3 regions of the Hymenobacter sp. BT491 genome follow, and region 3 is predicted to be linked to each of the others. Evidence: riboswitches for the same ligand, from Rfam matches in the RefSeq annotation. Region 3 holds a riboswitch; each other region holds the start of a gene.

Region 1 (3,306 bases), 150 kb from region 3:
GTAGTACGTTGTCGGTGACTTTGTAGTACTTGCCTTCGTAGGTGAAATGGTCTTTTTCCCACACGCCGGTCAGCACGTCGAGCCACTCCTTGGTGCGGGCATAGCGATCGTCGTGCTCCTCGAAGTGCAGCCCGTACTTGGTCGCCTCGTCGCGCCACCACGACGACACCACGTTCAGCGACAAGCGACCCGGCGCAATGAGGTCGATGTTGGCGGCTTGCTTGGCCAGCAACGCGGGGTTGTGGAAAGTAGGCCGCACGGCCACCATGATTTCCAACTCCTTCGTCACCGCCGCCAGCGCTGCCGCCGTCGACCAGGCTTCCAGGGCCGGCGCCTCCTGGCCTTTGATGTCGTTTAAGTAAAGCTCCGCGATGAGCGTGAGGCTATAGCCCCACTCTTCGCTGCGCTGGGCCAGCTGGCGCACGTAGTCCCAGGAAGTGCTCATGCCTTCGTCGGGCACGTTGCGCAACCAACCGCCAAATATGGGAAGCCAATATCCGAACTGCATGATTCTAAGCTTCTTGGGTGGCGAGTTGAGATTCCGACTTCTTAGCCAGTTCTTGCTCCAGGTAGTCTACGAAGCGGGCGTAGGGATCAAAGCCCACCACGTTCACGGCGTCGGCTACGAAGTTGGAGAGGGCATTGATGTCGTAGAACAGCACGTCGCCGTTGCGGTCGTCTACGAGGTATTCGATGCCGCCCACGTCGATTTTGGCCGCAGCCACCAGGCGCTCCACAGCCTCAATCACTTCGGCCGGTGGAGTCGTTGCTTCTACCTGAATGCCTTTCTTGGGCGCTTCGGTGAGGCAGAAGTCGCCTTCGGTGATCTCGTCCGGAATCTGGCAGATTTCGGCAGGGCAGAGGTTGAAGCTTTCGCCCGTCGTGAACACCTTCATGGCGTAGAGGAACTTGCCATCCAAGGTTTCTACGCGGGTGATGTGGCCGCCGCGCGGCGCCACAAACTCCTGTACCAGAGCCGTTTGGTCGATGCCCAGATCAATGCTGCCGGCTTCCACAGCCTGCTGCAAGCCTTCCGGCGTGTCGAAGCGGATGATGCCCGCGCCGCTGCCGCCGATGTTGACCTTCACCACCAGCGGGAACTGCAACTCAGCCGCCGCATCCGGAATGCGCGAAACGTGGTTTACCACCCGCGATTTGGGGTATTTCAGTCCCAACTGCGTCAAAAGCGAGAGTTGGCGAGCCTTGTTGGTTTCGATGCTCGACGCCACCGTTCCGTTGATTACGCGCACACCCAACCGCTCGAGATGCGTCATGAAGCCTGCCGTATGGAAGATGCCCTGCCCATGATCGCGCAGGTAAGCCGACGAGCTCATCCGGTTGACCACCAAGCTGTAGCGGCTTTCCTCTTCGGAAGGGTCGAACATATGGTGGGCGGCATCAATCTTTTCGTAGGCAATGCCCCGACGGTCGAGCTCGGCAAACAGCGGCTTAAACCACTCAGGATGCTCGTAATAAATGCCAATCGGCTTTTCGGAAGAGTAAGTGGACATATAGGTAGTTGGTAATCTGAGAAATTACAGGAGAGTATTTATATAACTAACTGATTGTCAATTAGTTAGATAAATAAAGAATTCGTATCGAAAGGAGTAGAAGGAAATTTCCAGCGGGAAAGTTTTGTCGGGCGCTGGTTTTGGCTGCAACCTGTGCGGGGCAAAGGGCCACAAAAGGCTCAGTCCGTGCTGCTTAGCACTTGTAAAGAGGAGCCTGTACTATACCAACCGACACTGGAATGGCAGAGTTAACAACAACAGCAACAGGAAGCTGTAGAAACGAAGAAGTCTCCGCCGAACAACGCGTGTTGGGTTCGGGCGAGGGGAGAGGCAACTGAAAAAACCGTTGGGGTTTGCATGTAAAGCGCTGGTTTATAGTTCCTAAACAATTTTAGGCAGGAATTAGCACCTTAGCTCAAGGTAGGTTGCTAGAAGTTCACAGAGCCTGATCTCTCCCTTCTTCTGTATAAATCATCCCCGAAAAAACCGGGTTTTGACGTTATGGTTGCAAAGATGGTTGCCGACAGCTTACAATGCAAACAGGAAATCCTAAAGCTCGACCGTATTGTGGAAATTACAAAGCTGATTGAGCAACTTGAAGCTGACGTTTTTCCTTTATTCCTTCTCTTATTTTATTAAGGGATAACAGCAGAATAATCGCAACGATATTTACGCCGAAAACAGATAATTCATAGTTTCTATTATAACTCAAAAGGAAAGTAGGGAAATTAAATTCAAATTTTATTGATAAGCTCTTTGTTAAATCTATATTAATAAAGAAAGCCGAACCTGATACAAATTTATATGACATTCCCGCAAACGAAAGATTGAGAACCTGAATCGATTGATTGATCATTGAAATCAAAAGTCCTTCGTATCTATCATTTATCAGTAATTTGCCCGCATAAATAGAAAAAGAATAAAAACTTAGCATTGTAATGATCATTGCGAGAACAATTCCAGTGATTATTTCTGTCTGAGCCAGTGCCCAAATTGTTATAAATATACCTAAAGCGCCGCTTAAGGCTTGATAAAGCCCTAAAAATTTAACTCTTTTAATTTCTGGTGCAGATAAAAATTCTTCCATGTGAAATAGGCTTTGATGCTTCAATGCAATAATTATCGCTGAGGCTAAGATGCTGTTGCTATTACTGCGACTCGCAATAAATATGTTTGCCCGCTATTAAACAAACGCCCATCCTTCTGAGCACAGCAGGAGAAGGACGGACGTTTAGCGAAGTGATGACTGATTTAAGTTGATAAGTGATTTGTAGTCAGTTACTTATGGCGCTTGGCCCGTTCGTATTGCACGGGCCACGGCACGTCCGCGCCGAGCTCCTGGGCCGCGTGAAGCGGGAAATACGGGTCGCGCAGAAACTCGCGGGCCATGATGATCAGATCGGCTTGGTTGTTCTCCAGGATGGTTTCAGCTTGCCGGGCGTCGGTGATGATGCCGACCGCTCCGGTCGGGATGCCGGTTTCCTGCCGGATGCGGGCGGCAAATTCCACCTGGTAGCCGGGGCCGACCGGAATGCGGGCATTGGGTACATTGCCGCCGGTAGAGGCATCGATCAAGTCGACATCTTTGGTTTTCAAGACGTTGGCAAGCGCAACGGAATCCTCGATAGACCAGCCGCCTTCGGTCCAGTCGGTGGCCGAGATGCGCACAAACAGCGGGTGGTCGGTGGGCCAGATTTCACGCACCGCTGCCACGACTTCCAGCAGCAACCGGATGCGGTTTTCAAACGAGCCGCCGTAGTGGTCGGTGCGCTGGTTGCTCAGGGGCGAAAAGAAC
Region 2 (3,306 bases), on a different contig from region 3:
TGACCAACTTTATTGTGCTCCTGTACCGCATCGTGACGTATTACATGTACCTCGTGCTCGGGGCCATCTTCCTGCCCCGCTGGATTTCACGGGTGTTCGTCAAGCAACCAGCACCCTAGTTCACAATTATTTGATTATAAATAAGTTGCAAGTTATTTTTCAGATCACTTAGCCATTAAAAAAGCCCTTCTGCATAGCGCAGAAGGGCTTTTTTAGGGTTAGAAAATTGTATTTTCAATGCTGTTAGTCAGCTTCCAGCATCATCTGCGAGCCATCTGGGGCTTTGAGAGTAATCTCATTTTTGGTCAGATTAACTACGTCAAAGCTCATGGAATTGGGGCCACCCGCAGGCGTCAACGTGATCTTTTTAGCGGCTTGGTCAAAGGTGTAAGTACCCTGCATTGTTTGGGTGGGCGACGACATGTTGAAGTTGCCGTTGGCATAGAAGCGGAGCTCGGTCTTCTTGTCGGCGCTGGTTTGCGCCACTTTATCGCCGGTGGCAGAGGTTTCTTTGTCGGTTTTCCAGACTTTGCTATCGGTACCGTAAAGCAGGTTGGTTTCGCCAACTTTATTTTCTTGGCTACAGCTTGCGGTCAGCAAAGCGACTAACACCAGCAAGCTGGCCAAATACCGGAAGGGAGAAAGGGAGGTTTTCATGGGTACGTTGTAAGGGTTAGGAAGGTGAGCAGTAGGCTTGTTGATAGCCGCTGGGTGGAACTGTGCGGCATCAGACATAGCGCCTATTACGGCAGACCCGCCAAAAGAGTTAGCACCCAACACTTGAGCTTCCGGCACTACAACTTATTCATCCTAAACGCGTAAGCTCCCCTGATGTCGTGGCAATGGTGCACTTGCCCACTGCCGAAGTTTTTCCCTACTCTCTAATCTAAAGCTTTACACACTATGGGACTGTTTGATTTTCTGAATAAAGGCGAAGAAAAACCTGCTCAACCGGCTAATCAGCCCAACCAGAATGCGGGTAACACCGATTTCTTTGGTGGCAACAGCGCCCAACCTGCCTCTGCTACTACGCAAGGCGACACGTACACTGTCGTAAGTGGTGACTCGCTGTCGAAAATTGCCAAAAATCATTATGGCGATGCGGCCAAATGGCACCAGATCTACGAAGCCAACAAAGGTATTATCGGCAGCAATCCCGATCACATTGAGGTAGGCCAAGTGCTTACGTTGCCTAAGAGCTAAGCTCTTATTCTCTTACATAACCAGGCAAAAAGGCTGCTTCCAACTGGAGGCAGCCTTTTTACATATAAGCTATTGATTTTTAGATATTTAGAATGATTCTTCTTTATAAGACACCCTGTGTGTAAAGGTTTCGGGCAAGAAGTACGAAGCCACGCAGAATTGCTTAGTAACACTTGAAGAATAACAGCGATTCGGAAGCCAAATCAGCAGCTTACTGAAACCGTTATTCGGGTCATTAAGCAAAATATTTTTCCTGTGCTTCCGTTCTTTTTTAGCTAAGTATCTCATAAACTGCCGACTAGGCCGCGCAAAAAATATTGTCCTGGATTTGCGTATGTCAAATCCGGTTGTACATTTGCAGCTACCAACCCGGTACTCCCCCGCTCGCGGCGGGGTAGTTTTCAAAATTTATACAGAAGCGGCGAGAGATCAGGCTCCGTGACCCGCTGGCAACCTTCGACCGCGCGAAAGGTGCCAATTCCTGCCCGGCCCGGCATCCGCCGACGGGGAATATAAGTTGAGTGCCATGCAAAACTCTTTCGCTTTCGCCCCCTCGTACCCATCTGCCACGGCTGCTTTTCTGCACGCCGGTTTGCCAATGGGTATTCGTGTTTCGGTTGCCGCTGCTCTTAGCCGCCCCGAAGGTGTAGTCATGCGAATGCGAATGTGCCGCTGTTGCACCTGTTGTTGCTAACTCGCTAAGTCGAGTCTAGCCTCCTTTCCTTCCCCTCTGTACTTACCGTAAAACTGCGTCTTGCAGCGTCTTGGTACGCTCTCCGACGGGTTTTTCCTGCCTCAGCGCAGCCTTGCGCTCTTGAGGAGCTTCGCCTAAGCCGTCCGTCGCTTACGCCCTGATTTACAGCATCTTCCTCCTTCTGACACTTCCTAATCACAGCATCTTTATGTCTACGCAAAACCTGCACTTCGAAACCCTCCAAGTACACGCCGGCCAACAACCCGATCCGACTACCGGCTCCCGCGCAGTTCCGATTTATCAGACAACCTCCTACGTCTTCAAAAGCGCAGAACATGGCGCTAACCTCTTCGCCCTGAAGGAGTTCGGCAACATCTACACCCGTTTGATGAACCCAACTACCGACGTGTTTGAGCAGCGTGTAGCTGCCCTCGAAGGCGGCGTAGCAGCGCTAGCAACCAGTTCGGGTCAGGCTGCTCAGTTCATTTCCCTTAACAATATCCTCCAGGCCGGCGACAATTTTGTTAGCTCGTCGTTCCTCTACGGCGGCACTTACAACCAGTTCAAAGTGGCTTTCAAGCGCTTGGGCATTGAGGTTCGCTTTGCCGACGGCGATAATCCCGATCATTTCGAGCAGTTGATCGACGACAAAACCAAGGCGATTTACCTCGAAACCATCGGCAACCCCAGCTTCAGCGTGCCTGATTTTGAGCGCATTGCCGCCATTGCCGAGAAGCACGACCTGCCGCTGGTTGTAGACAATACGTTTGGCGCTGGCGGCTACTTGTTCCGCCCCCTGGAGCACGGCGCGCACATCGTAGTGGAGTCGGCTACCAAATGGATCGGCGGCCACGGTACCAGCATCGGCGGCGTGATCGTGGACGGCGGCAAATACGACTTCGGCAACGGCAAATTTCCGCAGTTTACGGAGCCTTCCGAAGGTTATCATGGCTTGGTTTTCAATGACGTATTCGGCAAAAACGGCCCGTTTGGCAACATTGCCTTCATCATCCGGGCGCGGGTAGAGGGCTTGCGCGACTTTGGGCCGTCTATCAGCCCTTTCAACTCCTTCCAGCTGTTGCAAGGCCTCGAAACCCTGTCGTTGCGCGTCGACCGCACCGTAGAAAATGCACTGCGGGTGGCCACTTGGCTGGAGCAGCATCCGCAGGTCGAGAGCGTGAACTATCCTGGCCTAAAGAGCAGCCCCTATAACGCCTTGGCGCAGAAGTACTTAAAGCGCGGCTTCGGCGGCGTGCTCACCTTCACCATCAAAGGCAGCAAGGAAACGGCCACCAAATTTATTGATAACCTAAAGTTGGTGAGCCACTTAGCCAACGTAGGCGATGCCAAGACGCTCATCATTCAGCCATCGGCTACCACGCACCAACAACTCTCCGACAACGAACAGC
Region 3 (3,306 bases):
GATTCATTTGGCCAAAACGCGGCGCGTGGCTGAGCACTACCAAACCGACATTCCGCACGTGGTGGCTACCAGCTACCTCACCCACGAGCCCATCCGTAAGCAGCTGGCGCACACCCGGAATTATGGTTACGGCGGCAAGGTTTTCCTGTCGGCAGGCCGCTCCATTGGGCAGCGTTTTGTGCCCACAGAGCGCGATTTGCGCTTTATGTGGGAAGAAATGCCGCAGGAAACGCTCGACGAAAACAAGCAGAAAGTCCGCGATGCCGTGCGCAGCAGCATGATCAACTGGGCCAAGGCGAAGGGCGAAGGCACCGACTACGTGGATAACATTGCCGCTCAGCGATTTTCGCCGCTGGGGCACTGGTACGAGGTGTCCAATTTGCTGCGCAACGGTACGCTGGCTCAGCTCCTGCGCGAGCAGCCGCAGGTCGAAACCATCATGCTGCACAACATCGACACGCTGGGCGCGGATGTGCACGCGGCCGTGCTGGGCTACCATTTGGCTTCTGGCAACGCCCTGACTTTCGAAGTAGTACCGCGCCGCATCGAGGACCGTGGCGGCGGATTGGCGCGCGTCAATGGCCATGTTCGGCTACTGGAAGGCCTCGCCCAGCCCCGCGAAGAAGACGAGCTGGCCCTGAGCTACTACAACTCCATGACCACCTGGATTCAGGTCGATCCGCTGCTGAGGCTGTTTGGCCTGAGCCGCCAAGATGTGCAAAATGGCGACGAGGCACTGCTGGCCAAAGCCGTGCGCAGCGTGGCCCAGCGCATCCCTACATACGTCACGATCAAAGATGTGAAATACCGCTGGGGCCACGGCCAGGAGGATATTTACCCCGTCGCGCAGATCGAAAAGCTGTGGAGCGATATGTCGGCCCTCCCCGACGTGAAATGCGGCTATGTGGTCGTGCCGCGCAGCCGCGGTCAGCAGATGAAGGATCCCGCTCAACTTGATTCGTGGGTAACGGATGGCAGCAAAGATTACGTCGTTTCGCTGGGCACTTTTGAATAATTTATGCTCTAACATCTTATAAAACAGCGTCCAAAAGCTTCGGTTTTTGGACGCTGTTTTGCTTTTCAAGCATTCCGATAGGATGAAATTGATGCTGTTTTTATAATAGCTGCGCTCATCGCTACAACTTTTTTCAAAAATTTTCTTGCATCCTAAGCGATTATTTACCAACAAAATACCCACTGATCGCAAACGATTGATGTTTAATTACAACATGTTGATTATCAATGTGTTATTTCATTTTAATTAATAGCTATTTTCTCGTGGATTCTTCGCTGTAAAAGCCTTTTATGCTAAGCCCGAATCTTATACGCGTTTGTTTTTATCAAAAAGCTTAGTTTACATTTGCTGCATCAATTCTTTCTGATCAAAGAGTTGTTTTTATACAGAGGCGTGGAGAGACAGGCTCGACGAAGCGCCGGCAACCAACCGATACCCATCGGGAACGGTGCCAAGTCCTGATCATATAAAAACAAGTTACCGTGGCTACTGTCTCCAACCTCCGCGCCTCCTTTGCCAACCTCGTTGCTGTACAGCATGGGTGTTGTTGCATGGCGCGCCCAGCCACCTGTATGGCTGCGGCTAGCATGGGTTGCTGAAGCGTAGTCCCCTTCTCTTTTCCCTTTCCTGCGGTTGCCTGATCAACGGTAACTCCCCCTCGCCGGCAGCCTTCCAGCACCGGGCTCTATCGTCGCAGACATAGGCTTCCCGGTTTGCGGCAATCTGTGCGCCAGCCACCTCTCTTCTCTGCCTTTCCGTTCGGAAAAATCCTATTTCACTCCTCTCATGCAAGTAGCACTCGAAGGGCTGGTCGAAGACCTGCGCCACCGTTTGGCTGGGCAATCCGTGACGGACACGTTGGAGCTCATCGCCGACCATTTTCCTGATAAAGTCGCTTTCTCGACCTCCTTTGGCCTAGAAGACCAGATTCTTACCCACCTGATTTTCAGCCACAACCTGCCCATTCGGGTGTTTACGCTCGATACGGGCCGCAATTTCCAGGAGACCTATTCTACCTGGAACAAGACGCTATTGCGCTACCAAAAGCCCATTGAAGTATATGCGCCACAGCGCGAAAGCATCGAGCAATTGGTTCAGCAAAAAGGCCCCAATAGCTTCTACGAGAGCATCGAAGCCCGCAAAGAGTGCTGCCACATCCGCAAAGTCGAGCCGCTGGGCCGCGCCTTGGCCGGGCAGCGCGTGTGGCTGACCGGCATTCGGGCCGAGCAATCGCCGAACCGGCAAAACATGCACGCCGTGGAGTGGGATGCCGGGCACCAGCTCATCAAAGTACACCCGCTGTTCGACTGGACCTGGGACGAAGCCTGGGAGTACGTGCGCGAACACAGCATCCCATTCAACCCGCTGCACCAGCAAGGCTTCGTCAGCATTGGGTGCGCGCCCTGCACCCGCGCCATCAAGCCGGGCGAGGATTTTCGGGCCGGCCGCTGGTGGTGGGAAGAACAGGCCGCCAAAGAGTGCGGCCTGCACAGCACCGCCGCCCACGAAGGCCGCGACCCAGTAGTCGAAAAACTGCTTGCTTAAGCACCTGCCACCGTTATCTCATTCGCCAAATCGGCCCCTACCTGGGCAGACCCATAGTACTGATTATGAGCACAATTCATCTCGACTACTTAGACCGCCTCGAAGCAGAAGCCATTCACATTCTGCGGGAAGTCGCCGGCCAATTTGAACGACCCGCCCTGCTGTTTTCGGGTGGCAAAGATTCGATTGCCTTAACTCGCTTGGCCGAAAAAGCCTTCCGGCCGGGCAAGTTTCCTTTCCCGCTGGTGCACATCGACACGGGTCATAACTTCCCCGAGGTGCTGGCTTTCCGCGATCAGCTGGCCGCGAGCCTGGGCGAAAAATTGATCGTTCGCAGCGTGGAAGACACCATTAAGCAGCGCGGCCTGCGCGAGCCCGGCGGCAAGTTTCCGAGCCGTAATCCCTTGCAAACCTACACGTTGCTCGACGTGATCGAAGAGTTTGAGTTTGACGCCTGCATCGGCGGGGCGCGCCGCGACGAAGAAAAAGCACGGGCGAAAGAGCGCATTTTCAGCGTACGCGACGAGTTCGGTCAGTGGGACCCGCGCCGGCAACGTCCGGAGCTCTGGAACATCTACAACGGCCGCATCCAGAAGGGCGAAAACGTGCGCGTGTTCCCCATTTCCAACTGGACCGAGTTGGACGTGTGGAATTATATCCAGCGCGAAAAAATCGAGCTGCCCAACATCTATTTCGCACACGAGCGCACATGCGTAGTGCTGCCCAGCGGCCAATTGCTGGGCCTT

Evidence for each region. A riboswitch is a leader RNA that binds a small molecule or an ion and turns the genes downstream of it on or off. The one in region 3 is predicted to bind S-adenosylmethionine.
Region 1: another riboswitch for S-adenosylmethionine. It lies ahead of H9I52_RS09340 (RimK family alpha-L-glutamate ligase); the one in region 3 lies ahead of H9I52_RS08700 (phosphoadenylyl-sulfate reductase).
Region 2: another riboswitch for S-adenosylmethionine. It lies ahead of H9I52_RS14850 (O-acetylhomoserine aminocarboxypropyltransferase/cysteine synthase family protein); the one in region 3 lies ahead of H9I52_RS08700 (phosphoadenylyl-sulfate reductase).

Annotation. Positions count from the first base shown of each region.
Region 1 is NZ_JACSJJ010000002.1:845,716-849,021, forward strand. Features, by position in the region: gene H9I52_RS09335 (LLM class flavin-dependent oxidoreductase) at 1-508, opposite strand, end outside; gene H9I52_RS09340 (RimK family alpha-L-glutamate ligase) at 513-1,511, opposite strand; SAM riboswitch class I at 1,881-1,984, opposite strand; gene H9I52_RS09345 (hypothetical protein) at 2,086-2,598, opposite strand; gene namA (NADPH dehydrogenase NamA) at 2,790-3,306, opposite strand, start outside.
Region 2 is NZ_JACSJJ010000003.1:767,462-770,767, forward strand. Features, by position in the region: gene H9I52_RS14835 (lysylphosphatidylglycerol synthase transmembrane domain-containing protein) at 1-119, shown strand, start outside; gene H9I52_RS14840 (copper resistance protein NlpE) at 244-735, opposite strand; gene H9I52_RS14845 (LysM peptidoglycan-binding domain-containing protein) at 904-1,203, shown strand; SAM riboswitch class I at 1,609-1,722, shown strand; gene H9I52_RS14850 (O-acetylhomoserine aminocarboxypropyltransferase/cysteine synthase family protein) at 2,106-3,306, shown strand, end outside.
Region 3 is NZ_JACSJJ010000002.1:694,025-697,330, reverse strand. Features, by position in the region: gene H9I52_RS08705 (UTP--glucose-1-phosphate uridylyltransferase) at 1-1,015, shown strand, start outside; SAM riboswitch class I at 1,394-1,488, shown strand; gene H9I52_RS08700 (phosphoadenylyl-sulfate reductase) at 1,802-2,560, shown strand; gene cysD (sulfate adenylyltransferase subunit CysD) at 2,626-3,306, shown strand, end outside.